DNA from 3 places in the Pantoea sp. ABR1s genome. Region 2 is predicted to be linked to each of the others. Evidence: predicted binding sites of a transcription regulator. Region 2 holds the regulator's gene; each other region holds the start of a gene.
What was found. The regulator PurR, encoded in region 2, represses purine synthesis genes. The targets are predictions, from matches to a motif close to CANGCAAACGTTTGCNTG.
Positions count from the first base shown of each region.

Region 1: a site for PurR is predicted at 7,985-8,002, ahead of ACXKZD_RS19015 (NCS2 family permease). Genes of this name have one in related genera too.
Region 3: a site for PurR is predicted at 3,322-3,339, ahead of purL (phosphoribosylformylglycinamidine synthase). Genes of this name have one in related genera too.

Region 1 covers NZ_CM173823.1:4,043,402-4,053,642, forward strand. Annotated here, with positions in the region: partial or broken gene ACXKZD_RS18970 (hemagglutinin repeat-containing protein) at 1-301, opposite strand, end outside; gene ACXKZD_RS18975 (hypothetical protein) at 337-603, opposite strand; gene ACXKZD_RS18980 (hypothetical protein) at 600-1,550, opposite strand; gene ACXKZD_RS18985 (hypothetical protein) at 1,513-1,710, opposite strand; gene glyS (glycine--tRNA ligase subunit beta) at 2,124-4,193, opposite strand; gene glyQ (glycine--tRNA ligase subunit alpha) at 4,203-5,114, opposite strand; gene ACXKZD_RS19000 (acyltransferase) at 5,336-6,331, shown strand; gene ACXKZD_RS19005 (GlxA family transcriptional regulator) at 6,316-7,248, opposite strand; gene yieH (6-phosphogluconate phosphatase) at 7,260-7,919, opposite strand; gene ACXKZD_RS19015 (NCS2 family permease) at 8,072-9,385, shown strand; gene ACXKZD_RS19020 (4'-phosphopantetheinyl transferase family protein) at 9,422-10,171, opposite strand.
Region 2 covers NZ_CM173823.1:2,295,979-2,306,219, reverse strand. Annotated here, with positions in the region: gene cfa (cyclopropane fatty acyl phospholipid synthase) at 1-538, opposite strand, end outside; gene punC (purine nucleoside transporter PunC) at 849-2,051, opposite strand; gene punR (DNA-binding transcriptional activator PunR) at 2,159-3,064, shown strand; gene purR (HTH-type transcriptional repressor PurR) at 3,061-4,086, opposite strand; gene cydH (cytochrome bd-I oxidase subunit CydH) at 4,368-4,457, shown strand; gene ACXKZD_RS10800 (C40 family peptidase) at 4,503-5,300, opposite strand; gene ACXKZD_RS10795 (Grx4 family monothiol glutaredoxin) at 5,666-6,001, shown strand; gene rnt (ribonuclease T) at 6,045-6,713, opposite strand; gene gloA (lactoylglutathione lyase) at 6,834-7,241, opposite strand; gene ACXKZD_RS10780 (alkene reductase) at 7,358-8,455, opposite strand; gene ACXKZD_RS10775 (TetR/AcrR family transcriptional regulator) at 8,506-9,102, opposite strand; gene ACXKZD_RS10770 (DUF1289 domain-containing protein) at 9,277-9,516, shown strand; gene ACXKZD_RS10765 (aldo/keto reductase) at 9,585-10,241, shown strand, end outside.
Region 3 covers NZ_CM173823.1:1,016,477-1,026,717, forward strand. Annotated here, with positions in the region: gene ACXKZD_RS04815 (MurR/RpiR family transcriptional regulator) at 1-344, opposite strand, end outside; gene yfhb (phosphatidylglycerophosphatase C) at 499-1,137, shown strand; gene tadA (tRNA adenosine(34) deaminase TadA) at 1,201-1,695, shown strand; gene mltF (membrane-bound lytic murein transglycosylase MltF) at 1,692-3,158, opposite strand; gene purL (phosphoribosylformylglycinamidine synthase) at 3,426-7,313, shown strand; gene ACXKZD_RS04840 (sensor histidine kinase) at 7,893-9,320, shown strand; gene qseG (two-component system QseEF-associated lipoprotein QseG) at 9,324-9,992, shown strand; gene glrR (two-component system response regulator GlrR) at 9,992-10,241, shown strand, end outside.

The DNA.
Region 1 (10,241 bases), 1.7 Mb from region 2:
CGCCCAGGCGTTTATGCACCTGTGACGGGTCGTAACCCACCCGTTCAAGCAGATAGTCGCTGCTGATAAATTTGCTCTTGCTGGTAAAACGCTCGTCAGTCACGATCAGATACGGGCTGCCCGCCGCGGTATGCTGGCTGAACAGACCATTATTGGGGATGGTTGTGGCGACTTTCTCCAGCTGTTGTAGCGCCGTCAGGGCCAGTTCAGCCGGTAACAGTGGGCGACCCGATGTGTTATCACCCGTCGTAAGTTCTGTGTCGCCGTCATGACGGGCGACGCCGTCTACGGCAAAGGCCAGGCCACACGGTATTAGCTGGTCAATGATTGAGAATATTAAATACCCTTGTTAAAACCCCTATTACCAAACTGATGCCCAAAACATTTTCCAGTTTTCATATCGACGTAAATATTCACGGGAGTAGAGGTCTCAATCTCCATCCATGACTTGTTTTCTACATCTTCGCTAGAAGTCTCAACGATATAGCATTCAACACCATCATAAAAAGCCGTTTGAATGAAAGTAAATTTCTCACTCCATCCCATTTTATGCCGGGATGCGTAGTCACGAGCGGCGTCCTTAGCGTCTTCTAAGCTTATCATTGCTGAATTCCATAATAGACATTGTACATAGCACCGCCTACAACAACCGGCCCAAGAAATACGCCAGCTGCTTCATGTCGAAGTGCGGTAAAGGTAATCTCATAGTTATTGGTTAACGGGAATTTGAAACCATTAATAACATAACGTGGTGACATTCCTTTCGCTCTCATTAGCCCAACCATCTCGGCAAATGCTTCTTCCAGATAACGTAAAATATATGACCTGTTGTAGGAGCTAGTATGCATAAAGGCTCTAAGCTCTCGAAGCAGATAAAACTTTGGCGCAATGGAGGAATGTACCCGCTCATGATATATGGCCGCCAGAACATCCTCAGCCGCTTGTTCCGCTGTTTTTACTGTACGGTCGTAGGCTCTGCCAATAGTAATGTCACCCCATAAATTAGTTGAACCTAACCCGGCATTTTGCCTATCAGTAAAGCGGATTTTTGGGCGATACCGCCAGGATGAAGAAGTGTTTCGGGGGCCATTCATTGCGCGGCCCACTGATGCGCTGTATTTAGGCATACGTATATTTCTGTATGAATGCCTGAAGGCGTCGCGAGGGTTCTTTTTCAGTAAAATCGCCATCACAGTATCTACGCCAATCATGGTAATGGCTGCAGCTAAATAGGCAGCCGCATCATCAAGATCACTTTCAGTTCTGGCTTTGTATGTTGTCTTACCGAATTCGTAGAGCTTTTTTGAAGCCTCAACAGCCACACCACCTACGGCAACCCAACCCGCCACAATCAGAATGAGGTCAGCTAACTCACCAATACCAAAAAAGTGTGCACCAGCCCATAAACCAGTTATTGCAGCCATTGTGGCCAATGCTTGAGGGGTCAGCATTGCCAACAATTGTTGGCCGACATCACCAGGCAGAATTTTTGCAGCCTTAGTGATGGAAACTTCAAGTTTTTGCTGCATATCCATATTTGAGACATTCATCTAAACACCTTTTAGAATTATTTTCACGCATCTGCTGACGCAACTGTTGCCCGGTTTCAATTGCCTGGCCTTCTTCGCGGGGATTATCGGCTGGTGGGGCTGCCATCAGCGGGAAAGCAGAGCAGAGCAGCGCGCCTGCCACCATGGTGAGCAGACGCACTGGCGGATGCCAGAGCGATAAACAAATCCTTTTCATGAAAATTCCATTTCACTAAATGTAACCGGGTGTAAATTCTGGCGAATTATCCATCAGGTGAGGGGAAAAACAAGAGGGCTGGCTATTTTTAGGGCGGTTTCTTAACCACCGGATTGATGAAAAAATTTAGAGTATGACAGGAGAAAAATTAACAAGTAACCATTTGATATATATGAAACATTTATAATCTGGCGCATCACAACAGCCGATTCCTGATGACCGGCAATGGCAGTTTGAGCACTTTAGCGTATTCATTTGCACCCTAAAAAATGGCCGCTATAGCGGTCACACTCAGGTATGAGTCGAAGACATCAGGCCAAAAAAATCCCATAAAAAAAGGGACGATTGCTCGTCCCTTTTTCGCACAACAAATAGCATTACTGTAGCAGTGAGATATCCGCGACCTGCAGGAACAGCTCACGCAGTTTTGACAGCAGCGTCAGGCGATTAACCCGCACCGCCTGATCGTCGGCGTTAACCATCACTTTATCGAAGAAGTTGTCTACCGCAGTACGCAGCTGTGCCAGTTCGACCAGCGCATCCTGATAACGACCTTCAGCGAAGTAAGGCTGCAGCTTGCTGCTCAGCGCAGTGACAAAGGTCGCCAGCTGGATCTCTTCATTCTCTTTCAGCAGCGACGCCTGCACGCTCTCATTCAGCGTTTCAGTCGATTTTGCCAGAATGTTAGAGACGCGCTTGTTCGCCGCCGCCAGTGCTGCGGCTGCTTCCAGCGTACGGAAGTGCGACACCGCTTTCATGCGTGCATCAAAGTCAGCCGGACGGGTCGGACGACGCGCCAGAACCGCCTGCAGCGTGTCGATGCTGTGACCCTCTTCCTGATACCAGGCGCGGAAGCGACCCAGCATAAAGTCGATCACATCATCCACCACGCGGGCGTTGCTCAGCTTGCTGCCATACAGGCGCACCGCTTCTTCGGTCAGAGTCTGCAGATCGAGCGGCAGCTTCTTCTCAACGATGATACGCAGCACGCCCAGCGCCGCACGACGCAGTGCGAACGGGTCTTTGTCGCCTTTTGGATGCTGACCAATGCCGAAAATACCGGCCAGCGTATCCATTTTATCGGCAATCGCCAGTGCACAGGCGACAGGGCTGGACGGCAGATCGTCACCGGCAAAGCGCGGCTGATACTGCTCATTCAGCGCCACCGCCACATCTTCGGCTTCGCCGTCGTGACGCGCGTAGTGCATGCCCATCACGCCCTGGGTGTCGGTGAACTCGAAGACCATGTTGGTCATCAGGTCACACTTCGACAGCAGGCCCGCGCGGGTGGCGTGATTCACATCTGCGCCAATTTCACCGGCAATCCAGCCCGCCAGGGCCTGAATGCGATCGGTTTTATCGCGCAGCGTGCCCAGCTCTTTCTGGAACAGCACCGTCTCCAGACGCGGCAGGTGATCTTCCAGACGCTTTTTGCGGTCGGTATTAAAGAAGAACTCCGCATCGGCCAGGCGTGGACGTACCACCTTCTCGTTGCCGGAGATAATCTGACGCGGATCGCTGGATTCGATGTTGGTGACGAAAATGAAGTTCGGCATCAGGTTGCCGTCATTGTCATACACCGGGAAATACTTCTGATCGCCTTTCATGGTGTAGACCAGCGCTTCCGCAGGCACCTTGAGGAATTTCTCTTCAAAGGTCGCGGTCAGGACCACCGGCCACTCCACCAGCGATGTCACCTCTTCCAGCAGGCTGTCGCTGATATCAGCGTTGCCGCCTAAACGGCGTGCTGCTGCTTCAGCATCGGCTTTAATCATCGCTTTGCGGACCTGATAGTCGGCAATGACCTGGCCGCGTTTTTCCAGCACATCAGGGTACTGATCGGCGTTGTCGAGCGTGATTTCGCTTTCACCCATAAAGCGGTGACCACGAATAACCCGATCTGACTTAATGCCCAGAATGGTGCCTGGGATCAGCTCATCGCCCAGCAGCATCGTCACGGTGTGAACCGGACGAACGAACTGCACATCGCTGTTGCCCCAGCGCATCAGTTTTGGCACCGGCAGCTTGCTGAGCGCGGTAGCGATCATTGCGGGCAGCAGCGCCTGGGCCGCTTCGCCTTTGACCTGAGCGCGATAAACCAGCCATTCGCCTTTATCGGTGGCGAGACGTTCAGCCTGATCGACGGTAATGCCGTTGCCACGCGCCCAGCCTTCAGCGGCTTTAGTCGCGTTGCCGTCAGCGTCAAACGCAGCAGCGACTGCCGGTCCGCGCTTCTCTACTTCCCGATCGGGTTGTGAGGCGCTCAGGTTAGCGACTTTCAGCGCCAGACGACGCGGCGCAGCAAACCAGCTGACCTCGCCGTGGCTCAGGTTAGCGGCATCCAGTTCAGCAGTGACCTGCGCGGCAAAGGCTTCTGCCAGGCTGCGCAGGGCTTTTGGTGGCAGCTCTTCGGTGCCGATCTCCACCAGGAAGGTTTGTTCAGTCATGGCTGCCTCTTACTTTTTGTTATTGCACATCGGGAAGCCCATTGCCTCGCGAGAGGCGTAGTAAGCTTCAGCCACGGCTTTGGTCAGGGTACGAATGCGCAGAATATAGCGCTGACGCTCTGTTACCGAGATCGCTTTGCGGGCATCCAGCAGGTTGAAGCTGTGTGCCGCTTTAAGAATGCGTTCGTAGGCGGGCAGTGGCAGCGGTTTTTCCAGCGCCAGCAGATGCTGCGCCTCTTTCTCATACTGCTCGAAGCAGGTAAAGAGGAAATCAACGTCGGCGTATTCGAAGTTATAGGTGGATTGCTCCACTTCATTCTGATGGAACACGTCGCCGTAGGTGGTTTTGCCCAGCGGACCGTCGCTCCACACCAGATCGTAAACGCTGTCGACGCCCTGGATGTACATCGCCAGACGCTCCAGACCGTAGGTGATCTCGCCGGTCACCGGCTTACACTCCATGCCACCAACCTGCTGGAAGTAGGTGAACTGCGTCACTTCCATGCCGTTGAGCCACACTTCCCAGCCGAGTCCCCAGGCACCCAGCGTCGGGTTTTCCCAGTTATCTTCCACGAAGCGAATGTCATGCACCGTCGGGTCCATACCCAGCTCTTTCAGCGAGCCAAGATAGAGCTCCTGAATGTTGTCCGGTGAGGGTTTGATGATCACCTGGAACTGGTAGTAGTGTTGCAGGCGGTTCGGGTTTTCACCGTAGCGGCCATCGGTAGGACGGCGTGATGGCTGCACGTAAGCGGCGGCGATCGGCTCCGGGCCGAGTGCGCGCAGGCAGGTCATCGGGTGTGAAGTGCCAGCGCCCACTTCCATGTCCAGCGGTTGGACAATGGTGCAGCCCTGACGCGCCCAGTAATCCTGCAAGGTCAGGATCAGCCCCTGAAAGGTTTTGGTATCAAACTTTTGCATGTTGAGTGTGCACGCGCTTCGGTTAGATTAAAAAAAGAGGCCGACAGTATACCCTTTGACCGCGCGATGTGCAGCCGTAAATCCCAGGCGCTACCGGCGCGTTTTCGCGGTGATTCAGGGCGCTGGCATACAGATGGCTCCGAATCCTGCTGGCAGCAGTTGTTGCTCTGGTCGCATTTGGCTACCCTTTTGCGCACGGACGCGATGCGCAAGAGGATGCCATGCCGCATAAGATTTACTGGATCGATAATTTACGCGCGGTTGCCTGCCTGATGGTGATCGTGATTCACACCACCACCTGGTATATCACCGGGCCGATGGCGGTGACTGGCATCACCTGGGATGCGGCTAATCTGCTGAACTCAGCATCACGCGTCTGTGTTCCGCTGTTCTTTATGATCTCCGGCTATCTGTTTTTCGGCGAACGCAGCGCCCAGCCGCGCCATATGCTCCGGCTGGTGCTCTGTCTGCTGTTCTACAGCGCGGTATCGCTGGCCTATATCACCTGGCTGACCCCCATCAGCGAAGGGCGATCAATCCTGAAGATGCTGCAGAAGCCGGTGTTTTATCACCTGTGGTTCTTCTTTGCGCTGATCGGCATCTATCTGCTGTCACCCCTGATCCAGGTAAAAACCGTGCAGGCGCGCTACGTGGCGCTGCTGGTGCTGGTGCTGGCGGTGCTCGCCAACCCCAATACGGTCAGCCAGTCGCTGGGGCCGTTTCACTTTCTGCCGGTTAATCTCTATGTCAGCGGTGACAGTATCTACTACCTGCTCTATGCGCTGCTGGGACGGGCTATCGGCACCATGGAAACGACCCGGCGCGGCCTGACGCCGCTGGCTGCCGGGCTGTTTATCGCCTGTGTGATTGGCATTACGTTAGGGACGAAACAGGCGCTGATCGTCAACGGGGCGTTTAATGACACCTGGTATCTCTACTGCGGACCGCTGGTGTTTATCGCCGCGATCAGCCTGCTCATCGTGTTTAAAAACAGCCTGAACCAGCGCACGCTGCCGGGTTTAACGGTGATTGCACGCTATTCACTGCCGATCTACGGCTTTCATGCGCTGTTCATTCACTACCTGCGAACGCATCATTACGATGATATGTCGCGTCCGTGGCTCGACCTGCCCTGGGTGTTCGGGCTGACACTGGGCGGCAGCCTGTTGCTGGGGATGGCGCTGAAACGCGTCGATACCCGTCACTTTGTCAGCTGATCGGCTTCGCGCTGGCGGGCGCGCCGTAGCTGGCGCGCCGATGAAAACCCCGCCGCCAGCGCCGCTTTTTCGGCAGATTCACCCTGCTGCTGACGCTGGCGTGCCACGCCAACCCGCAGCTGCTCATGGTATTCACGCACGCTAATCCCCAGATGCTGGCGAAACAGCCGCGCCAGATGGCGGCTGCTGACATGCGTGCGTCCAGCCAGCTCGGTCAGGGTCCAGCCGTGCTCAGGATGGGCAATCATCAGATCCTGCGCCCGATGAATGGCCGGATGCATGTGGTTGCGGTAACGCAGCCACGGCGAAAGTTGCGGATCGTCACCGGCCCGGCGGAACCAGACCACCATCTCCCGCGCTACCGCCAGCGCGGTTTGCGTATCACAGAGCTGATTAATCAGATGCAGCGCCAGATCGATTCCCGCCGTGATGCCTGCGCTGGTCCAGATATTCTCATGCCCGACAAACACCCGGTTCTCCTGCACCCGTGCGCGCGGGGCCGCGGCTTTCAGACGGGCAATCACATCATGATGAGTGGTGCAGACCACGTCATCCAGCATGCCTGCCTGCGCCGCCAGCAGCGCTCCCGAGCAGACGCAGACCAGCATAAAGGTCTGCGCGCGCAGCGCGCCGTGCTGGCGCATCAGCCACTCGCGTGCCTCTCCGGCCTGCGGCGTGGCGTAACAGACCTGCGAGTCATAGACGCCTGGCACCACCAGCAGACTCCCGGCGGGCAACTGTTCAGGTAACGGTTCGATGCCGCCAATGGTCATGCCGGTGGAGCAGACCACCTCCGGCTGCGGGCCGATGTAGCGCAGCGTAAAGTGCTCGCCCGCCAGCTTCAGCGTCTCGGCCGGGCCGGTGAGATCCAGCGCCATCACGCCGGGCAGGGTTAAAAACCAGACGGTGTGTGTCATGCTGGCCCGCGCTACACCAGATCCCAGCCACGGGCGCGCCACAGCGCAGGCAGTTGCGCCATATCGTCGAAGCGCGTCACCAGCGGGTGATCCAGTTCAGGGTTGTGTGGGTCAGCGCAGTAGTAGTAGACCGGAATGCCAGCGGCGATACCGGCGCGGGCGCCCGCTTCGGAGTCATCCACCAGAATGCAGCGCTCAATCGGCACCTGCATCTGTTCCGCAGCGTGGTACATCAGTTCCGGATCGGGCTTCCAGTGCAGAATGTCATAGCCGCTGTAGAGGTGCTCCGCAAACAGCGGCAGCATGCCGGTTAAGCCCAGCGAGTGCTGCATCTTTTTTACCGTCCCGTTTGAAACCACGCACATCGGCACCTTGATCTGCTCAACCAGCGCTTTCGCGCCCGGGATGGGCTGCAGTTGCTGATCAAACAGCCGCGCGACCTCTGCGCGATAAGCAGTCTCCACCTCTTCCATCGGCAGCGTCACCTGATGCGCGTCGCCGACGTCACGAATAATGTCGTAGAGTTTGACGCCCTTATACTTTTCAAACATCTGCTGCAGCGACAGTTCCAGGCCGTAACGGGCAAAGGTGTTGACGTAGGCCTGGGTACAGAGCAACTCACTGTCCACCAGCGTGCCATCGCAATCAAAAAAGACGCATTCTACTGACATCAGACTCTATCCTTCGATTCAGGGGTGTGCTCCACACTCTACCGCACTCAGCGCAGATTGCGAGACTGGCAATCGGTTGCGAAAAATCATTGTATTGCCCCGGTAAAATCGCCAGGATACGCGCCGATGATTTTTTCTTCTGGATGGATGGCATGAGCAAGCAAGGCGTTTTGCAGCGCATCTTCAGGCTGCAGGAACATGGCACCACGGTGCGCACCGAAGTGATCGCGGGTATCACCACCTTTCTGACGATGGTCTACATCGTCTTCGTCAATCCGCAGATCCTCGGCGTCGCCGGCATGGATACCCAGGCGGTGTTTGTGACCACCTGTCTGATTGCCGCTTTCGGCAGCATTCTGATGGGACTGTTTGCCAATCTGCCGGTGGCGCTGGCGCCCGCAATGGGGCTGAACGCCTTTTTTGCCTTTGTGGTGGTTGGCGCGATGGGCTATTCGTGGCAGGTGGGTATGGGCGCGATCTTCTGGGGTGCGGTCGGCCTGCTGATCCTGACGCTGCTGCGGGTTCGCTACTGGATGATTGCCAATATCCCGCTGAGCCTGCGCGTCGGCATTACCGCCGGTATCGGCCTGTTTATCGCCATGATGGGGCTGAAGAATGCCGGTATTATCGTGCCGAATCCCGATACCCTGGTGGCCGTGGGGAACCTGACCTCGCACAGCGTACTGCTGGGCGCGCTGGGCTTCTTTATCATCGCTATTCTGGCATCACGCAATATCCACGCGGCAGTGCTGATCTCGATGGTGGTTACCACTGCTATCGGCTGGATGCTGGGTGACGTGAAGTTTGTCGGCCTGTTTTCTGCGCCGCCTTCCATTTCTTCTGTGGTCGGCCAGGTGGATATCAAAGGCGCCTTCAACATCGGCATGGCGGGCGTGATCTTCTCCTTTATGCTGGTCAATCTGTTCGACTCCTCCGGCACGCTGATCGGCGTCACCGACAAAGCGGGACTGACCGATGAAACCGGCACTTTCCCGCGCATGCAGCAGGCGCTCTATGTCGACAGCATCAGTTCAGTGAGTGGCGCGCTGGCGGGCACCTCATCCGTGACCGCCTATATCGAAAGCACCTCGGGCGTGGCGATTGGTGGCCGTACCGGCCTGATGGCCGTGGTCACCGGCCTGCTGTTCCTGCTGGTGACCTTCCTGTCACCACTGGCCGCGATGGTGCCATCCTACGCCGCTGCGGGCGCGCTGATTTACGTTGGGGTGTTAATGACCGCCAGCCTGTCGCGCGTACGCTGGGATGATCTGACCGAAGCCGTTCCGGCGTTTGTGACCGCCGCCATGATGCCCTTCAGCTTTTCCATCACCGAAGGCATTGCGCTGGGATTCATCGCTTACTGCGTCATGAAGCTGGGTACTGGCCGCTGGCGTGAAATCAGCCCCTGCGTAGTGATTGTTGCTCTGCTGTTTGTGCTGAAGATTGTTTTTGTAGACGCGCACTAAGCGCATTCAGGGCCGCAACCTCCGGGTTGCGGCTTTTTACATTTCAGGATGCAGGCTGCGCTCGCTGGGCAGGCTGGTCAGCCGCAGAGCATGAGGCCCGATGTTGGGCTTACCCATCTCTATTTCGCGTAATGCGTGCCACTGAAAGGCGTTATTCATCTCCCACAGATGCAGACGCTGAGTCGCAGACGACAGCGCGCACGACCAGACCAGCATAGGCTCCGCATCACACACCACCTGAATATCGGGATAGAGTGAAGATCGCAGCCGACCCGCACCGGGCAACAGGCGCAGCGAATCCAGCCCCCGATCGCCCTCTCCCGTCAGCTTGAGAATGCTCTGGCGTAATGTCCAGATCTGCGTCACCGCCTCCATGGCATCCTGCTGGGCATTGATCCAGGCGATCTCGCCCGAGGTTAATCCCTGAATCAGCTGCTCCTGAGTCTGACGGCTTCTGGCATGCACAATCTCCATATCCAGACCGGCACGCCCACCCTCTTCGGCCAGCAGCACACCCACCGTATTGCCCGCATAGGCGATGCTGAAATCGGGCAGATCGCTGTCAGCAAAAAAGGGGCGTCCGTTGCTCTGGATAAGCAGGCGCGGCAGCTCACCAATGCCATAAACCCGTAGCATCAGTTGTGCCAGCAGGGTACGGGCGGCAAGAAATCGCCCACGGCGTTTCTCAGCAAACTGCTGTGCCGTGTCGGTGATAGCCTGAGGAATGCGTAAATCATTAGCCGGGAAGCCGGGATCGCCCGTCCAGCGTACAAAATGACCAGCCATCTGTCGCTCCGTGAAAATGGTCAGATAATCATCAGAAGCATTGTAGGAATTTTCTTACCTTAATGCACCT
Region 2 (10,241 bases):
CGCCCCAGCCACAGCCGATATCCAGCAGTGACATTCCGGGTTCCAGCGCTAATTTACGGCAGATCATATCCAGCTTGGCTTCCTGCGCCGTCGCCAGTGTCGTCGCCTCTTTCCAGTAGCCACAGGAGTATTGCATATAGGGATCGAGCATCAGTGAAAAGAGGTCGTTGCCCAGGTCGTAATGCTCTTTACCGACAATCCACGCCCGTTTTTTTGACTGCATATTGGTTAAGCGTGCGGCGGCAATGCGCAGCGTATCTTTGAAGTGATGAGGCAGCTGCTGATCGAGTTTATGTTTAAGTACCTGGTGGAAGAAAATATCCAGCCGGTCACACTCCCACCATCCATCCATATAGCTCTCACCGAGCCCAAGAGAGCCCTCCTGCAGAACACGTTTAAAAAAACCAGGATGATTAATATGAATATCCCAGGGACGTGAACCATTAATTTCGATATCCGCTTTTTCCAGCAGCTCATGAACGATGCGATACCAATGGTTTTCTTCGAGGCTCACTTCTTCTGCATAAGATGAACTCATAGATTTTCCACCACCTGTCCAATCTGAACCTGAACAAAGAGTAGCCAATTTATTCAGGCAATGAGAAACGATGCGGATGGCTCCGCAAACCGGTTATCTGTGTGATACAGAGGACTGGAACAGCCTGCAGCAGGTCGGGTAAGGTGAGAATAACGCGCGCGAATACCGTCCCGGCAGCAGGGTGCCAATCAGATTATTACGTTATTATATTGTTGATTTATTACAGATTTGTTGACCCGGATGAGTATATGCTCACGCGGGTCAATATTCAATAACTTATTGTTAGGGCGCTAACTAAAAAGTCAGTGTGTCACTGATTATCCTGGCAGGCAGTTTGCGCAGAGGCAACAACAGTTTGTGCGCTTGCGGCACGCTGCATGGCGTAACCCATCAGCGCCAGCACAATTGTCACCGTCATCATCAGTGTGGTGGTAAATAGCGGCTGAGTTAAGCCGGCCGATACCGCCAGGCTGGCAGCGAAACAGAGTCCTAACTGCAGTGTGTTCTGCAACGCAGCGGCTTTACCGGTAGCGGTCGGGAAGGGCATCAGCGCACTGGACACCACAATCGGATAGATCGCGCCGTTAGCCAGCGCCATACCGCAGAACGGTACCATCAGACTCACCAGCGTGCTGCTGCCAGCAAGCGCAACAGCAAACAGCGCCAGAATGCTCAGGCTGTAGACGGCCAGCAGCCAGGGCAGCAACTGTGCGCCGTTAAAGCGGTTGAGCAGGGTGCGACAGCCGAAGCCACCAATTAAAAAGGCGAGCGTCTGGGGCACATAACTCAGACCGATATCGGCGGGCGACAGACCCAGATCCGCCAGAATAAAGGGCGATCCGGTCAGCCAGGCAAAGAAGCTGGCGGAGCAGGCGGAGTAGATCAGCACGTTGCCGCTGTAGACCCGTGATTTAAGCAGCGTGAAAAAGCCCGGCTGCGCACCTTTTTCTCCCGCTGCCTTGCGCACGGTGGGCAGACGCAGCGTGGCCAGAATCAACGCCACTGCAATCAGGGTCAGCACCAGGAAAATCGAACGCCAGTGGAAGTGGCCGATCAGCCAGGCACCCAGTAGCGGAGCCAGCGCCGGAGAGAGCGCAACCAGCGGCATAATGGTGGCAAAGACTTTGTTAGCGCGCGCTGCAGGGTAGCGATCCACCACCAGCGCCTGCCAGCTTACGGCAGCGGCACAGACGCCAATCGCCTGGACAAAACGCAGCGCCAGCATCAGATAGATATCGTTCACCCACAGCATGCCTGCGCAGCCAGCGCCAAACATGGCCAGTCCGGACAGCAGCACCGGTTTACGACCGATGCGATCGGAAAGCGGTCCCCAGAAGAGCTGACCCACGGCGAAGCCGCCCAGGAAGAGACTCATACTGGCGCTGATCAGACCGGGTGAAGTGTTAAAGGTTTGCTGCATCGCACCAAAGGCGGGCAGGTACATATCAGTGGCTAAAAAGCCCAGCATGCTCAGCAGGGCAAGGTAGAGCATAAATCCTTTATTCGACAGCATCTGATTCTCATTTTTGCAGGATAAACGCGGCAGAGTGTAAAAGGTGCGTTTGCTGCTGTGAAACGGTAATATTTGCCGATGGCTGTTAAAATTTTTGAAGGCAGATTATGTGGTCAGAATATGCATTAGAAGTGGTTGACGCTGTCGCCCGTGGGGGGAGCTTCAGCGCCGCCGCGCAGGAGTTACATCGGGTGCCCTCTGCCATCAGCTATACGGTGCGTCAGCTGGAAAACTGGCTGGCGGTACCGCTGTTTGAACGGCAGCATCGCGAAGTGGTTCTGACCCCGGCGGGTGAGCATTTTGTCCGGGAAGGGCGCAGCGTCATCAAAAAAATGCTTGCCACCCGGCGACAGTGTCAGCAGCTGGCTAACGGCTGGCGCGGCCAGCTAAGCATTGCCGTTGACCGTATCGCAAAACCTCAGCGCACCCGACAACTGGTCAAAGATTTCTATCGCCACTTTCCCGATATGGAGCTGATCATCAGCTATGAAGTCTTTAACGGCGTCTGGGATGCGCTGGCCGATGGCCGGGTGGAAGTGGCGATTGGTGCCACTCAGGCGATACCGGTGGGCGGACGTTTTGCTTTTCGGGATATGGGCACGCTTAACTGGCGCTGCGTGGTTGCGCCCGACCATCCTCTGACACAGGCGAGCCAGATAGATGATGACACGCTGCGGAGCTGGCCCTCCCTGGTGCTGGAAGATACTTCTCGCGCACTGCCGCGTCGTATGACATGGACGCTGGATAACCAGCGCCGGCTGGTGGTGCCGGAGTGGCAAACCGGGCTGGAGTGCGTGCAGGCAGGATTGTGTGTGGCGATGGTGCCGGGTCACCTGGCCAGGCCACTGCTCGACAGCGGCGAGCTGGTTGAACTGACGCTGCCGGTGGCGTTTCCGGACAGCCCATGCTGCGTCAGCTGGGCAGAGGATCGCGCATCACCGGCGACAGGCTGGTTGCTCAGCTATCTGGGTGATGCGCAAACGCTTAATCAGGAGTGGTTAAGCGAGCATTAACGGCGATAGTCGCGGAACGGGCCATCGGCCACGGAACGGCGCTCAATCAGCGTGGGATGGACCTCAATCGTTTGTGACACTTCGCGCTTACTGGTAATGCGGTCCAGCAGCATTTCCAGCGCTTTCTCACCCAGCTGGGCTTTAGGCTGATGCACTGTGGTCAGGGCCGGTGCAAAATAGCGGGCGTTGCGCACATTGTCATAGCCGATCACCGAAATATCCTGGGGGACACGCAAACCCATCTCGTCGGCGGCGCAAATTGCGCCCATCGCCATGATGTCACCGCCACAGAACACAGCAGTCGGACGCTGCTTCTGCGACAGGATCTGCTGCATCGCCTGATAGCCTGACTCCGGCTCAAAGTCACCCTGCACAATCCACTCGGCGCGTGGCTGAATACCCGCTTCTTCCATCGCCTTCAGGAAACCGGCATGACGTCCGCCACCGGTGTTACGCTCCATCTGGCCGGGGATTGCACCAATATCCCGGTGTCCGCGTTCAATCAGATAGCGTCCCGCCAGATAGCCGCCCTGGAAAGCATTATCCAGTACCGTGTCGGTGAAGTCGGCGCGCGACTCGCCCCAGTCCATCACCACCATCGGGATATTGCGGTTCTCTTCCAGCATCTGCAGCAGATCGTCCGGATATTCAGAGCACATCACCAGCAGCCCATCGACGCGTTTCTGCGCCATCATGCTGAGATAGGCGCGCTGTTTTTGCAGATCGTTATGCGCATTACCCAGAATCAGCGTATAGCCTTTGTCAAAACAGTGATTTTCAACCGCCTCGATAATTTCAGCGAAATAGGGTGCTTCGCTGGAGGTGGCAAGCAGGCCCAGCGTCTTGGTGTGGTTCACTTTCAGGCTGCGCGCCACGGCGCTCGGCGAGTAGTGCAGTTCTTTAATCGCCTGCCAGACCGCGTTGCGCGTCTCTTCAGCCACAAAGCGGGTTTTATTGATGACGTGCGAAACGGTGGTCGTTGAGACGCCAGCGCGTTTCGCCACATCTTTAATTGTTGCCATGAAAATCGGACTCCAGTGCTTATCTAACTCTATGATAAGCGTAGTGTTAAACGTTTGCGTCTGCTCAGGGTTTTTTCCGCAAAAATGCAGCTTTCCTGGCCAGGAAACAGGCCGCTGGCGGCGTAAAAACGCCTGAAAACGTGCGCAAACGGAATCAGGGTTGCGCGCGTTGCGCAACAAAGGCGGGATTCTAACAAGGCTGAACGGATAAAACGAGATTTTTACCGGCCCCTGTGGGAAAATGCGATACCCCTACTGATTGTGTGACTAAGGAGCAAGCAATGAGTACCGATCTTAAACTGGCTTTAATGACCACCGCGGGCTGTCTGCTGATGATTGTGGCCTTTAGTTTTACCGCTATTCTGCACTAAAAAAAAGCCGGGATTATCCCGGCTCTCTTCTGGTTGTTCTGCTGCTCAGCGTATGGTTTTCGGCGTCATCACCCGACGGGCACCAATATAGTGGCGCTGCCAGTAATCTTCTCCTAACGCGCTGATCTGAATATCTTTGCCGGTGCGTGGCGACTGGATAAACTTGCCATCACCCAGGTAAACGCCGACATGGTCCGCAGTACCACGACCATTGATACGGAAGAAGACCAGATCGCCTTTCTCCAGCGACTCACGCTTGATCGGCGCGGCGTCACGCAGGTGGTACATCTCGTTAGCGGTACGTGGGATCTTAAACTTCACCAGATCTTTATAGGCGTACCAGACCAGGCCGCTGCAATCGAAACCGGTATGGGGAGAGGTGCCGCCCCACTGATAGGGTTTACCCAACTGACCCATCAGCTTGGTCATCGCGGTTTCGCGGGCCTTCTGGTAGCGCTGACGGTGAGATTTGCTCATCTTAATCGTGCCGGTCTCGCTGGTGGTGACCTCAGCGGTTTTCAGCAGGCGTTGATGACCATAACGTTTTTTCTCTTTGTTCTTACTGAGACGGGCGGTTTTTAGCGAGGTCTTCTTAGCAGGCGTCTGTTTAGCGGTGAGTTCGACTTTTTTCAGTTTTTTTGTTTTTAGTTTTTGAACCGGGCTGAGGCGAGTCTTTTTCGTCACCGTTTTGACCGGGCGACGCTTGCGACGCTCATCGTCGCGCGCACTCTTTTTCTCTGCTTTATGCGTACTGACGTTCACCGGCGCGTGAGGCGACGCAGCGGCGATGTTGAAAAACAGTTGCGCAAAGGCCAGCATGAAAAACGTAATGATTAAACGCATAGTCCGTTGATTAGTTAAGTTGTCAGGGCCACTACGCACCGCGACAAAGTTGAGATTAATCTGATCCAGGATCAGCGCCCAGGCCATTCTAGTCCAGTTCTTTTAAAAACTGTAATGCCTTTTAATATTAATCTTTGCAACCCACGCAATTGTGCTGAAAATGAACATTTTCAGCGTCTTATATCAACGAAATTATTACGAATTATTAATCTGTTACCTGCTGTTAATAATCAGGAATTCAGGTGTCCCGGAGCAGGACTTAACAATGATGGCGATTTAATCGGGCAGCGATCAAAATCTCGTTTTCAGTCACGCTGCGAAGTCGCTACAATAAACAAACACGATGTGACGAATTAAGGAAGGCAATTATGAGTACTGTAGAAAAAATTCAGCGCCAGATCGCAGAAAACCCGATCCTGCTGTACATGAAAGGTTCCCCGAAACTGCCAAGCTGCGGTTTCTCTGCACAGGCGGTGCAGGCGCTCTCAGCCTGCGGTGAGCGTTTTGCTTACGTGGATATTCTGCAGAACCCGGACATTCGTGCCGAGATGCCGAAATTCGCTAACTGGCCAACTTTCCCGCAGCTGTGGGTTGATGGCGAGCTGGTCGGTGGATGCGACATCATCGTTGAGATGTTACAACGTGGTGAACTGCAGACGCTGATCAAAGAGACTGCAGAAAAATTTAAAGAAGCAGAATAAAAAAAGGCCGACATCACGTCGGCCTTTTTCATTGCGGCATCCCTTATGCGGATGTCGTGGCTTCTGCATCGCCTTCCGCGAAGGGCAGTGGCCAGCCGCCTAACCGTTTCCAGCGGTTCACCAGCTCGCAGAACAGCGTTGCCGTCTGCTGAGTGTCATAGAGCGCCGAATGCGCCTGCGTACTGTCAAACTCCATGCCCGCCGCAATACAGGCCTTCGCCAGCACCGTCTGCCCTAAAACCAGCCCGCTCAGGGCCGCGGTGTCAAAGGTGGCAAACGGGTGAAACGGATTGCGCTTCAGGCTGGCTCGTTCCGCCGCCGCTGACATAAAGTTCAGGTCGAAGGTGGCATTGTGCGCCACCATAATGGCGCGATTGCAGCCGCTGTCTTTAATGCCCTTGCGCACCATTTTGAAAATGGCGTGCAGCGCCTCATATTCACTGACCGCGCCGCGCAGCGGATTGCTGGGATCGATACCGGTAAAGGCCAGGGCTTCGGGATGCAGCAGCGACCCGACAAAAGGTTCGACGTTGAAATGCAGCGTCTGGTCAATCTGAATCCATCCCTCTTCATCCATTTTCAGCGTGATAGCGGCAATCTCCAGTAACGCATCGGTTTGCGCATTGAAACCCGCGGTTTCAACGTCGATCACCACCGGATAGAAGCCACGGAAACGTTGATTGAGTGCATTAGGGGAATTCGATTCAGACATCAGGATCTCGTTGCAGAAAAAGGGCAGCGCGTATTATGGCAAAAAACGGGGCCGGGTGCAGCAGATGTAGCGCAGAGAAGGGGATTCAGCCCACCCGACCGGGCAGGCTGACAGGCAGGTTTAGTTGCCGAGGCCGTTACCGGCATCTTTGTTTTCGATCAGCTCGATTTTGTATCCATCGGGATCTTCAACAAAGGCAATAATGGTGGAGCCGCCTTTAACCGGGCCAGCTTCACGCGTCACGTTGCCGCCATCTTTGCGGATACGTTCGCAGGCCGCTGCTGCGTCATCAACGCCCAGCGCAATATGACCATAGGCATCACCGAGGTCATACTTATCGACGCCCCAGTTGTAGGTCAGTTCGATCACCGCACCTTCGCTCTCGTCGGTGTAGCCCACAAATGCCAGGGTATATTTGTATTCGGTGTTTTCGCTCTGACGCAACACGCGCATGCCCAGCACACGGGTGTAGAAATCGATTGAACGTTGCAGATCGCCAACGCGCAGCATGGTATGAAGTAAACGCATAACATCCTCTTTTAAATAAAACGCCATCGCCCGATGACTCAGGCGCTAAGTATAGCGATGAAAATCGCTATTGAATAATGGCTGCCGTCATCATCCCGGACGGCAGCCCGAACCGGTTACAGCGTTGGGTAGTCGATATAACCTTCCGCGCCGCCGCCGTAGAAGCTTTCCGGACGCTGTGGATTGAGTGGGGCGTCCTGCTGCAGACGCTCAACCAGATCCGGGTTAGCAATGTAATCGCGACCAAACGCAACCGCATCGATCAGACCGCGACCAATCAGGTCATCCGCTTTCTCAACGGTATAGGCACCGGCACCAATGATGGCACCCGGGAAGAGATCACGCACTTTCTGACGGAAAGCGTCGGTATAAGGCTGACCGCCGGCCCAGTCTGGCTCAGAGAGGTGCAGATAGGCGATGTTGCGTTTTGCCAGCTCGCCGATATACCACAGCGCCGCTTCCTCTTCATCCGGGCCGTTGTCCAGATTCTGGAAGCTGCCGATAGGTGAGACGCGAATACCAATGCGATCGGCTGACCAGTTAGCGATCACCGCATCAACCACTTCCAGCGCAAAGCGACCGCGTTTTTCGATGCTGCCGCCATATTCATCAGTACGCTGGTTTGAGCCAGGAGCCAGGAACTGGTGCATCAGGTAACCGTGCGCCGAGTGCAGCTCAAGCAGGTCAAAGTCCGCTTCACGCGCGTTGGCCGCAGCCTGGCCAAAATCTGCCACAATCTGCTTAATCTCTGGCACTGTCAGCTCACGCGGCGTTGAGGTATCTTCGCGATAGACGCTGCCATCTTCAGCACGCAGTGAGGTACGGGTGCCAGCGGCAATCGCCGATGGCGCAACCGGTGCTTTGCCTTCCGGCTGCACGCTGTTATGTGAGATACGACCGGTGTGCCATAACTGTACTGCGGTGTGACCGCCAGCCTGATGCACGCCTTCGTTAATCGCTTTCCACGCTGCAATCTGTGGCTGAGTATGTAAGCCTGGCGCACCGGCATAGCCTTTCGCCTGGAAAGAGATCTGGGTCGCTTCGGTGATGATCAAACCGGCGCTGGCGCGCTGGCGATAATATTCAGCCATCATCGGGGTAGGGATGTCGCCTGGCTCAATGCTGCGCAGACGGGTCAGCGGTGCCATAAATACGCGGTTTGGGACGGTAATTGCACCGACTTTTAGCGGACGAAACAGCTGGGTACTCGCCATAATAGCTCCTGATTAGTAGACCAGTCGTCTACAAACATGTTTTTTAAAAATCAGCGGCGTTCAAGCCACTGTTCGATGGTACTCAATGCCAGACGCAGTGGCTGCGCCTCGCGGGAAATTTTGCTCTGCAGGCTGGCACCCAGCCACAGCAGCGACAGCAATTCCGCCATCTGCGCGGGGGGCTGCGGCAGGCTCAGCGACTCCTGCTGCTCTGCGGCAATCAGGGTCCGGGCGTAGAGTGCCGTGATCTTTCCGGCACCCTGCTGCAGTGCATCACGCATCGGCTCTGAGAGATCGCACACCTCCGCGGAGACTTTGACGCCCAGACAGCCTACGATGTGGCCCTGCTGAACAAACAGATCAACGGCAGCACGAAAGTGGTTAAGCAGACGCTCACGCGGCGTGCCTTCGGTCTGGTTAAGCTGCAACGCCACATCCTGCAGGAAACGCGCAAAATAGCGTTCCAGTAACGCCACGCCAAACGCCTCTTTAGAACGGAAGTAGTAGTAGAAGGAGCCTTTCGGCACCGCCGCCTGCGTCAGCAGTTCGCTGAGGCCCATTCCGGTAAAGCCGCGTTGCAGACAGAGTTGCTCACCTGTCTGGAGCAGGTGTTCGCGGGTTTCGTTGCGTTGTAGCGTCTTATTCATGGCAGTGAGATTAGTAGACCAGTCGGTCTAATGCAACGCAACCCTCTCTATTTGGCACAGAGTGTTCACTCCTGAGTCAAAGAACAGGATAATTCTGACCGGGTGTGGCTTACTTCCTGCGCAACCAGGCTACGCTTTTTACTGGACTGTTTATTCTGTGAATCCGGAGGCGTGGTGGCCGAGCAGCTTGAGTTTTTCCCGGTTCCCAGCCCCTGTCGCGGCATCTGCCAGACGGATGCGCGCGGCTACTGCCTGGGATGTTTACGCAGCCGCGATGAGCGGTTCAACTGGCTGCGCTTTAGCGATGCGCAAAAGCGTGAGGTCATTCGTCTCTGTCAGCAGCGGCGTCAGCGTCTGCAACGGCAACAGAAAGGTGAGGAGCCACACGCGCCCCAACAGCCGGAGTTATTCTGACGACTTTGCGCTTTCCGTTATACTCTCTGACACGCTAATTTCAGCCAACGCGCAACAGGGAGATCGTCATGTTAGAACCGCAAGCCATCGCTTCACAGGGGCCCGATTTTTCACCGCTGGTCATGGGGTACTGGCGTCTGATGGAGTGGGGGATGTCGCCACAGGAACGGGTCGCCTTTATTGAGCACCATGTGAGGCTCGGCATCACCACCGTTGACCATGCGGACATCTACGGTGACTACCAGTGTGAGGCGGCGTTTGGCGAGGCACTGAAACTGGCACCTGGTTTGCGCGACCAGCTACAGATTGTCACCAAGTGCGGCATCGCCACCCGCGCCCAGCCTGAGCATCAGATAGGCCACTACATTACTGACAAACGTCATATCCTGCAGAGTGCTGAAAACTCACTGCGCCATATCCATACCGATCGTCTCGACCTGCTGCTGATCCATCGTCCCGATCCGCTGATGGAGGCTGACGAGGTGGCCGAAGCCTTTATGGCGCTGCATCACAGCGGCAAGGTTCTGCATTTTGGCGTCTCTAACTTCACACCATCACAGTTTTCCCTGCTGCAATCCCGTCTGCCGTTCTCGCTGGTGACAAATCAGCTGGAGATCTCACCCGTGCAGCAAAGTGTGCTGCTGGATGGATCGCTGGATCAGTGTCAGCAGCTGCGTATTCGTCCGATGGCCTGGTCCTGTCTGGGTGGCGGTCGCCTGTTTAAC
Region 3 (10,241 bases), 1.3 Mb from region 2:
CTGTTGATATCCAGCGTGGCGCGGATCGCCGAGAGTTTCTCTGTCAGCAGCTTCTCGCCCACCATTTTAAGGGGATCGTCGCTGAGGATATGGTTATGCACGGTAATGGCATCTTTGTCCGCCAGTGACTCACTCAGAGCCAGCTTAAGCGCCGGAAAACCTTTGTATCCCAGTTTCTGAGCAAACTTCACCACGCTCGACTGGCTGACGCCAGACTCTTCCGCCAGCTTTTGCGAACTCAGGTGGCGCGCCCGATCGGGTTGCGACAGTAAAAAATCAGCCAGCCGACGCTCGTTCAATGCCAGACGTGGATAAAGCTGGCGAATGCGCAGCAATGAACTCATGCCCAATCCTCGTAATTCAGGGATAATCTGTGAAGAATAAACTATTCATCAGGCATTGTAGTCATCGGAATTAAAAATGACAGTCATCGCCGTAGCGCCTGATGATGGCTACACTACTCTTTATCATTCCAGAATCAGCCTGAAGGAGAGTTGTTTGACCAGGGGAACACAACGTCGCGTCGTATTTTTTGACCTGGATGGCACTTTGCACCAGCAGGACATGTTCGGCACTTTTATGCGCTATCTGCTGCGTCGCCGCCCGCTTAATCTGCTGCTGGTGGTGCCGTTATTGCCGGTAGTGGGTATCGGCTTGCTGTTTAAAGGCCGGGCGGCACGCTGGCCCATGAGCCTGCTGCTCTGGTCTATTACTTTTGGTCGTTCTGAGCGGACGCTGCTGCAACTCGAAGCCGAATTTGCGCAGTGGTTCCGCCTGCGCGTTAAAGCCTTTCCGGTGGTTCAGCAGCGCCTGACCGATTACCTCGGCAGTGATGATGCTGACGTCTGGCTCATCACCGGATCGCCACAGTCTCTGGTGGAGCAGGTCTATTACGACTCCGCGTTTCTGCCACGCGTGAAGCTGATTGCCAGTCAGATGCAGCGCGGCTGGGGCGGGCGGGTACTGGCAATGCGCTGCCTCGGTCATGAGAAAGTGGCACAGCTGGAAGAGAAAATCGGCACGCCGCTACAGCTCTACAGCGGCTATAGCGACAGCAAACAGGACAACCCGCTGTTGTTTTTCTGTCAGCATCGCTGGCGCGTAACACCCGCAGGTGAGCTGCAACAGCTGGAATAAGTTTCTAAAGGATCGGTGAGACCGCTATAATGCGCCGCTTTTCTGTCGCCCGGAGTGGTCAGCATGAAACAACAAGATGAATACTGGATGCGCCATGCGCTTGACCTGGCGCGCCGGGCGTGGGAGCAGGGCGAAGTGCCGGTGGGTGCGGTGCTGGTTCAGAATGACCGGGTGATCGGTGAAGGCTGGAACCGGCCCATCGGCCAGCACGATCCGACGGCGCATGCGGAGATTATGGCGTTGCGGCAGGGCGGTAAAGTACTGGAAAATTATCGTCTGCTGGACACCACGCTCTATGTGACGCTGGAGCCGTGCGTGATGTGCGCCGGCGCCATGGTACACAGCCGCATCAGCCGGCTGGTCTACGGGGCGCACGATATCAAAAGTGGAGCGGCAGGATCGCTGCTCGATGTGCTGGGGCACCCCGGCATGAATCATCAGGTTGAATTACAGAGCGGCGTGCTGGCTGAAGAGTGTGCCGCTATGCTGAGCGACTTCTTCCGTATGCGTCGTGAGCAGAAAAAAGCGCTGCGGCAGGCGCAACGCCAGGATTATTAATTCATGGCGATCTTCGGTTCGACCGCCGGATAGCCTTTGGCCAGTTCGGCCTGTGCTTCTTGTGCTTCAGCCTGCTGCGCCAGGCGCTTTTCCTGCTCCTGCAGATAACCCACCAGGCTTAACTGATATTTGCGGATGTTCTCCACATAGTTATAGGCTTCATGCCCACGGGCATAGCCATAAGCCGTCTGGGTGTAGTAACGCTTCTGGCTCAGCATGGGCAGACGCAGCTTCACATCCGCCCAGCTATCCGGATTACCCCCCTGGCGGGCAGTGAGTTTACGGACATCCAGCATATGGGCATAGCCCATGTTATAGGCCGCCAGCGCAAACCAGATGCGCTCATCTTCCGGGATGGTCTGCGGCACCTTCGCCATCATATCCTGCAGATACTGACTGCCGCCGCGAATGCTCTGTTCGGGATCGGTCCGGTCGCCCACGTCCAGGCTCTCAGCGGTGTTACGGGTCAGCATCATCATGCCGCGCACGCCGGTAGGGGAGGTGGCCTGCGGGTTCCAGTGCGACTCCTGATAGGAGATCGCCGCCAGCAGTCGCCAGTCAATGCTGGTGGCGTACTTCTCAAACAGCGGTTTGATGTCAGGCAGCGTGTTATCGATGGCGCGCAGGAAAGTGCGGGTATCGACATAATCAAAGGTGCCGACGTGGCCGAGATATTTCTCCTCCAGCCGCGCCATCGCCCCTTCTTCACCCATACCGTTAAAGAAGTCGAGCATCGCGGCATTCAGGCTGTCGTCATCGCTGTGCCGCACATACCAGGTGACCGGCTCTTCATCAGTGACGTCAAACGCCACCGCCAGCTGCGGATAGATGCGCTGCAGCAGAGCGATGGTCACGGAGTCGCCAATCGTATAGTCGAGCTTGCCGTCTGCCACCGCTTCCAGCAGGGCTTTAGGACTTTGATCGGTGGAGATCGCCCAGTCCAGATCGGGGTACTGGTTTGACCGCGCGCTCTTCAGCGTTGACAGATACGCCGATCCTGACGCAACAGTCAGCCGCCCCTTTAAGTCACCGAGGTTTTTAGGGCGTGGCTTATCCACGCGATAGACCAGCTGCTGCGAAACGTTGTAGTAGCCTGGCCCGGTCTGATAGCGGGTCAGGCGTTCGCTGTTGTAGTTCAGACCCGCGGCCAGCAAATCGGCTTTGCCATCATCTAAATCGTCAAACAGATCGCTCAGGTTGGGACGTACTGTCACCTTGAGTTTGACGCCCAGATAATCGGCGAAGCGTTTTGCCAGCTCATAATCCATACCGGCCGGAGATTGGTTCACTGTGTAGTAAGTCAACGGGGAATTGATGGTACTGACACGCAGTACTCCCCGTGATTTAATCTGTGAAATCTGGTCCTGCCCACCCCCATACCAGGGAATGGATGGCCATAGCGCTAACGCTAACAGCACGGCAACCAGACCGATAAACAGATAATTAAATTTTAGGCGTTTCAAATAGTTATCTCTCGCTGGCTCTAAGGCCTCTGTCTTTTAAAGGCAGTATTTGTCTTCTTTGAACTCCCAGAGCGAGGGGCATTTTGCGCAACAAAATCACGCTGAGCAACTTTTATAGCAGCTTTTGCGCAAAATTCAGGCAAATCCGGGTCGCCAAAAATTGTGCGCAAACGGTTTCGTCGCGAGGTCGCTTTCTCTATAATACGCCCCGTTTTCCCTGTTGCGCCCAATGAAGCGTCGCCCGGCGCCCTGACGAGAGATTTATTAATGGAAATTCTGCGTGGTTCGCCCGCCCTGTCGGCATTTCGTGTAAACAAACTGCTGACCCGCTTTCAGGACGCTCATCTGCCGGTGAGTGATATTTACGCTGAGTACATCCATTTTGCTGATGTCAGCACGCCCTTAAGCGCTGACGAACAGAGCCGTCTGCAGCGCCTGCTGAAATATGGTCCCTCTCTCGCTGAACATGCCCCACAGGGGCGTCTGCTGCTGGTGACGCCTCGTCCCGGCACCATTTCGCCCTGGTCATCCAAAGCCACTGACATTGCCCACAACTGCGGCCTGCCGCAGGTCCGTCGCCTGGAGCGCGGCCTGGCCTTTTATGTACAGGCCCCGCAACTGACGGAAGCGCAGTGGCAAACGCTGGGCACACTGCTGCACGATCGGATGATGGAAACGGTCTTCGGCGATCTGACGCAGGCTGAACAGCTGTTCGCGCATCACACGCCACAGCCGGTGAAAAGTGTCGATCTGCTGGGTGAGGGCCGTCAGGCGCTGGTTCAGGCGAATATCTCACTGGGTCTGGCGCTGGCCGACGATGAAATCGACTACCTGGTGGCGGCGTTTACCGCATTGGGCCGCAATCCCAACGACATTGAACTCTATATGTTTGCGCAGGCGAACTCTGAGCACTGTCGTCACAAGATCTTCAACGCCGACTGGATTATCGACGGCGAGAAACAGCCAAAGTCGCTGTTTAAGATGATTAAAAACACCATGGAGCAGACGCCGGACTACGTGCTCTCTGCTTACAAAGATAACGCCGCCGTGATGGAAGGCTCAGAGGTTGGCCGCTTCTTTGCTGACGCCGGAGAGAGCGAATACCGCTGGCATCAGGAAGCCGCACACATCCTGATGAAGGTGGAAACCCATAACCACCCGACGGCCATCTCGCCGTGGCCTGGTGCTGCGACCGGTTCCGGTGGTGAAATTCGTGATGAAGGCGCAACCGGAAGGGGTTCAAAGCCAAAAGCGGGCCTCGTCGGTTTCTCCGTATCGAACCTGCGTATCCCTGGCTTTGAACAGCCGTGGGAAGAGGACTTCGGCAAACCGGCCCGCATCGTCAGCGCGCTGGAAATTATGACCGATGGCCCGCTGGGCGGCGCTGCATTTAACAATGAATTTGGTCGTCCGGCTCTGAATGGTTACTTCCGTACCTATGAAGAGCAGGTCACCAGCCACAACGGCACTGAGCTGCGTGGCTACCATAAGCCCATTATGCTGGCGGGCGGCATCGGGAATATCCGTGCCGATCACGTGCAGAAAGGTGAAATCACCGTAGGCGCGAAGCTGGTGGTGCTGGGCGGTCCGGCAATGAACATCGGCCTGGGCGGCGGCGCGGCGTCATCGATGGCCTCGGGTCAGTCTGATGCCGATCTCGACTTTGCCTCGGTACAGCGTGATAACCCGGAGATGGAGCGCCGTTGTCAGGAAGTGATCGACCGCTGCTGGCAACTGGGTGATGAGAACCCGATTCTGTTTATCCACGACGTGGGCGCTGGCGGCCTCTCCAATGCGATGCCGGAGCTGGTCAGCGATGGTGGTCGTGGCGGCCGGTTTAACCTGCGTGACATTCTGAGTGATGAGCCTGGCATGAGTCCGCTGGAGGTCTGGTGTAACGAATCACAGGAACGTTATGTGATGGCAGTGGCACCCGATCAGCTGGCGCAGTTTGAGGCAATTTGCCAGCGCGAACGCGCACCGTTCGCGGTCATTGGTGAAGCCACCGAAGAGCTGCACCTGAGCCTGGAAGATAGTCATTTCGGTAACAAGCCGATCGACATGCCGCTTGATGTCCTGCTGGGCAAAACGCCGAAGATGACGCGGGATGTGGTGACGCAGCAGACACAGGGTACTGCCCTGCAGCGTGACGGCATTACGCTGGTCGATGCGGTGAACCGCGTGCTGCATCTGCCTGCCGTGGCGGAAAAAACCTTCCTGATCACCATCGGTGACCGCAGCGTGACCGGCATGGTTGCGCGCGACCAGATGGTGGGACCGTGGCAGATCCCGGTTGCCAACTGTGCGGTGACAACCGCCAGCCTCGACAGCTATCACGGCGAAGCGTTTGCCCTGGGCGAACGTTCACCGGTTGCGCTGCTGGACTTCGCGGCATCGGGTCGTCTGGCCGTCGGTGAAGCACTGACCAACCTGGCGGCTACCCATATTGGTTCGCTGAAGCGTGTGAAGCTTTCCGCAAACTGGATGTCCGCCGCCGGTCATCCGGGTGAAGATGCCGGTTTATATGCGGCGGTGAAGGCAGTCGGCGAGGAGCTTTGCCCGGCGCTGGGGATCACCATCCCGGTCGGTAAAGATTCGATGTCGATGAAAACACGCTGGCAGGAAGGCAGCGAACAGCGCGAAATGACCTCACCGCTGTCGCTGGTAATTACCGCTTTTGCCCGCGTCGAAGATGTCCGTCGCACCGTCACGCCACAGCTGCAGGCCGATCAGGATAACCTGCTGCTGCTGATCGATCTGGGCAACGGCGCGAATACGCTGGGCGCAACCGCGCTGTCGCAGGTTTACCGTCAGCTTGGCGACAAACCTGCCGACGTGCGCGATGCCGCTCAGCTGGCGGGCTTCTTCAATGCCATCCAGGCGCTGGTGGCTGAGCAGAAACTGCTGGCTTACCACGATCGCTCCGACGGTGGTCTGCTGGTGACGCTGGCCGAGATGGCGTTTGCTGGTCACTGCGGCATCGACGTTGACATCGCCTCGCTGGGTAACGATGCGCTGGCCGCCCTGTTTACCGAGGAGCTGGGCGCGGTGATTCAGATCAACGCTGCCGATCGCGCTGTGGTTGAGCAGATCCTGGCGGATCACGGCCTTGCCGACTCGACGCATCTGCTGGGCAGCGCGCAGCCGGGCGATCGCTTTGTGATCCGTTCTGGTGACAGCGCGGTCTACAGTGAAAGCCGCAACACATTGCGTACCTGGTGGGCGGAAACCACCTGGCAGATGCAGCGTCTGCGCGACAACCCGGCGTGTGCCGATCAGGAACATGAAGCGAAGAAAAACGACAGCGATCCTGGCCTGAACGTTAATCTGACCTTTAATCCGCAGGAAGATGTTGCTGCCCCGATGATCGCCACTGGCGCACGTCCAAGGGTCGCGGTGCTGCGTGAGCAGGGCGTGAACTCCCATGTAGAGATGGCCGCCGCCTTTGATCGGGCAGGTTTCACCGCCATTGACGTTCATATGAGCGATCTGCTGGCCGGACGTCGCGGTCTGGAAGAGTTCCAGGCGCTGGTCGCCTGTGGCGGCTTCTCCTACGGCGATGTGCTGGGTGCCGGTGAGGGCTGGGCGAAATCGATTCTGTTTAATCCGCGCGTGCGTGACGAGTTCGAAACCTTCTTCCACCGTCCGCAAACCCTGGCGCTGGGCGTCTGCAACGGCTGCCAGATGATGTCTAATCTGCGTGAACTGATCCCAGGCAGCGATCTCTGGCCGCGCTTTGTGCGTAACCAGTCTGAGCGCTTTGAAGCGCGTTTCAGTCTGGTAGAAGTGGCCGCCAGTCCATCGCTGTTGCTGGACGGCATGGCCGGTTCGCATATGCCCATCGCCGTTTCGCACGGTGAAGGCTTTGTTGAAGTGCGTGATGCTTCGCATCTGGCGGCGCTGGAGTCGAAAGGGCTGGTGGCACTGCGCTTTGTCGATAACTTCGGCAAGGTAACAGAAACCTATCCGGCTAACCCGAATGGCTCACCAAACGGCATCACTGCCGTGACTAATGAAAGTGGGCGCGTCACTATCATGATGCCGCATCCGGAGCGGGTGTTCCGCACCGTCAGCAACTCCTGGCATCCGGCAGAGTGGGGCGAAGACAGCCCGTGGATGCGTATTTTCCGCAATGCGCGTAAACAGCTGGGTTAATGTAATCCGCTGAAAAGAGCAGGAGGCCAGTGTGCCTCCTGTTCTTTTTTGTGGCTCTGTTGGCAAATGGCGACAATGAGCATGTCGTACTGTCTCTTTTTGGCGACATCTATCTCGTTGATTTTTAATGAACGCCCATCCGGCGCGATTTCATGTCGCTCAGCGGAGACAGTTTTCACTTACTGTAATCAGATTTTGCGCAACAGTTGTCCGGTAAGCTTATTCAATTTGCTGAAAAATATAATGATTTATTTCCTGGCATGGAACTTGCTATACTCATGCAGCTGCTCATTCACCTGTTTATGATTGCCCCGCTTAGCGGAGAAGAGCTCATAAAGCCCGAATGACGCACCAAACGGAGCCTGCCGTCCAACTGACCGATAATCGCTTGCGTTATCAAACACCGGACGTAACGTTGAGTAAGGCTCCACCCATTTTTACGCGATGCATCACGCGTCGTGCCAGCGGCAGGCCATCGAGCCTGCCGTTTTCTTTTGTTCCCCTTTCTTCCGCCGACACCTTTCTTCCGCTGACAGAGTCCGTTAGCATCCAGACAGCAAATCTTAAGGAAGCGGCTGCGTGAAAAAATGGCGTTTATTTCCCCGTTCTCTGCGTCAGCTGGTGCTGATGGCGTTTGTACTGGTGCTGCTGCCGTTGCTGGTGCTGGCCTGGCAGGCGTGGGAAAGTCTCTCTGCGTTAAGCGAACAGGCAGCGGATACCAACCGCAATACCTTCACCGACGTTCGCAGAAGTGAGGCGATGGCACGAACGGCGGTTGAGCTGGAGCGCAGCTATCGCCAGTACTGCGTGCTGGATGATGCCTCGCTGGCGCGCCTTTATCAGACCCAGCACACCCGCTACAGCCAGATGCTGAGTTCGCACAGCGCCAGCCTGCCCGAGCTGCCCGCATTCCAGACTTTACAGGCGACGTTGCCGCTGCTGACACCGTTAAAGTGCGAAAACGGCAATCCGGTTACACCTGCCGCAGAGGCGCTGGATCGTTTTTCTGCCACCAATGCGCAGATGGTGCAGGACACGCGCGAAGTGGTGTTTTCGCGCGGCCTTCAGCTGCAGCGCGAAATTGCCGATCGCGGCCAGTTTTTTGGCTGGCAGGCGCTGATTCTGTTTATCATCAGTCTGGCGTTGATGACGCTGTTTACCGGCATGATTATCGGGCCGGTCAAGCGTATTGAGCGGATGATCAACCGGCTTGGCGAAGGCCGGGAACTGGGTAACAGCGTGACATTTCGCGGCCCGCGCGAGTTACGCTCGCTGGGACAGCGCATCGTCTGGCTCAGCGAACGGCTTCAGTGGCTGGAATCGCAGCGCCATGAATTCCTGCGCCATCTTTCTCACGAACTGAAAACACCGCTGGCCAGCCTGCGTGAAGGCACCGAACTGCTGGCGGACGAGGTAGCCGGTTCGCTGAACGCCGATCAAAAAGAGGTGGTCACTATCCTCGATGGCAGCAGCCGTCATCTGCAGCGGCTGATTGAACAGCTGCTTGATTACAACCGTAAACTGGCAGATGGCCCGATCCAGCTGGAACCGGTCAGCGTGGCGGAAATTGTGGAGGGGGTGGTGAATGCACACGCACTCTCGGCGCGCGCCAAACTCATGCAGACGGTTGTCAATCTGGCGGTCAGTCACTGCCTTGCCGAACCGATGTTACTGATGCGGGTCATTGATAATCTCTATTCGAACGCCGTGAACTACGGCAGCGAATCCGGTACCATCTGGCTGCGCAGTCAGCAGCAGGGCGATCGGGTCTGGATTGATGTCGCGAACAGCGGTACGCCGATCCCGCCGGAAGAGCAGGCAATGATTTTCGAACCTTTTTTCCAGGGTAGCCAGCAGCGCAAAGGGCCGGTAAAAGGCAGCGGGCTGGGATTGAGTATTGCCAAAGATTGCCTGCGCCGGATGCATGGCGACCTGACGCTGGTCTCCTGCGAGCAGGCTGACGTCTGTTTTCGAATTGAACTGAACACCACAGCCGGGAATGTCTGACTGATGAAATATTTACCCGCTTTGCTGCTGAGTACACTGACCACGCTGCTGCTCAGCGGATGTACGACCTCCCCGGCCACCTCATCCCTGCCGTCAGGCCATCAGGTGGCGGAACCCGAGGTCAGAGTGGCTGATTACCTGGCGACCCGCTGCAGTGACCTGTGGACGATAGAGAATAGTGTGGCACTGAGTAATCCCCTCTACTGGATGCGGGCGATCGATTGCGCTGAACGCCTTTCCCCCGCCGAGGCCCGAGCCGAAGCCCACCGCTGGCCGGTTGAGAGCTGGTCGCGCGCTTTCAAGCAGGGCGTGCTGATGTCGAACGGCAACGTGATGCCAGTGGAGCGTCGTCGTTATGTTGAAACCCTGGATCGCTACAGCGACGATTTCCCGCAGTCTGTGCGTCCGCTGCTCCAGTTGTGGCGCAGTAATCAGGCCGCGCAGCTCGACCTGAGTGAAGCGCGCACCCGTTATGTTCATCTGCAACAGAGCAGCGATACGCAGCTGGAGGCGATACGCCAGCAGATGGTTAAACAGCAGCAGCAGCTCAGCGACACGCAGCATAAGCTGGAGCGACTTACTGATATTGAGCGCCAGCTTTCATCGCGGAAAGCCCCGGATGTTTCTGACAGCGGCCATGGCACTGCGCTGCCGCAGGATGAGGAGCAATAATGGTCAGACAAGCGGCAAAACTGCTGCTGGTGGATGACGATCCCAGCCTGCTGAAGCTGCTGGGCATGCGTCTTCGCAGCGAAGGTTATCAGGTCACCACCGCGGCCAGCGGACCCGAAGCGTTGCGTCTGCTGCAGAAAGAAAAAATCGAGCTGGTGATCAGCGATCTGCGGATGGATGAGATGGATGGTCTGGCGCTGTTTGGCGAGATCCAGAAACGCCACACCGGTCTGCCAGTGATTATCCTGA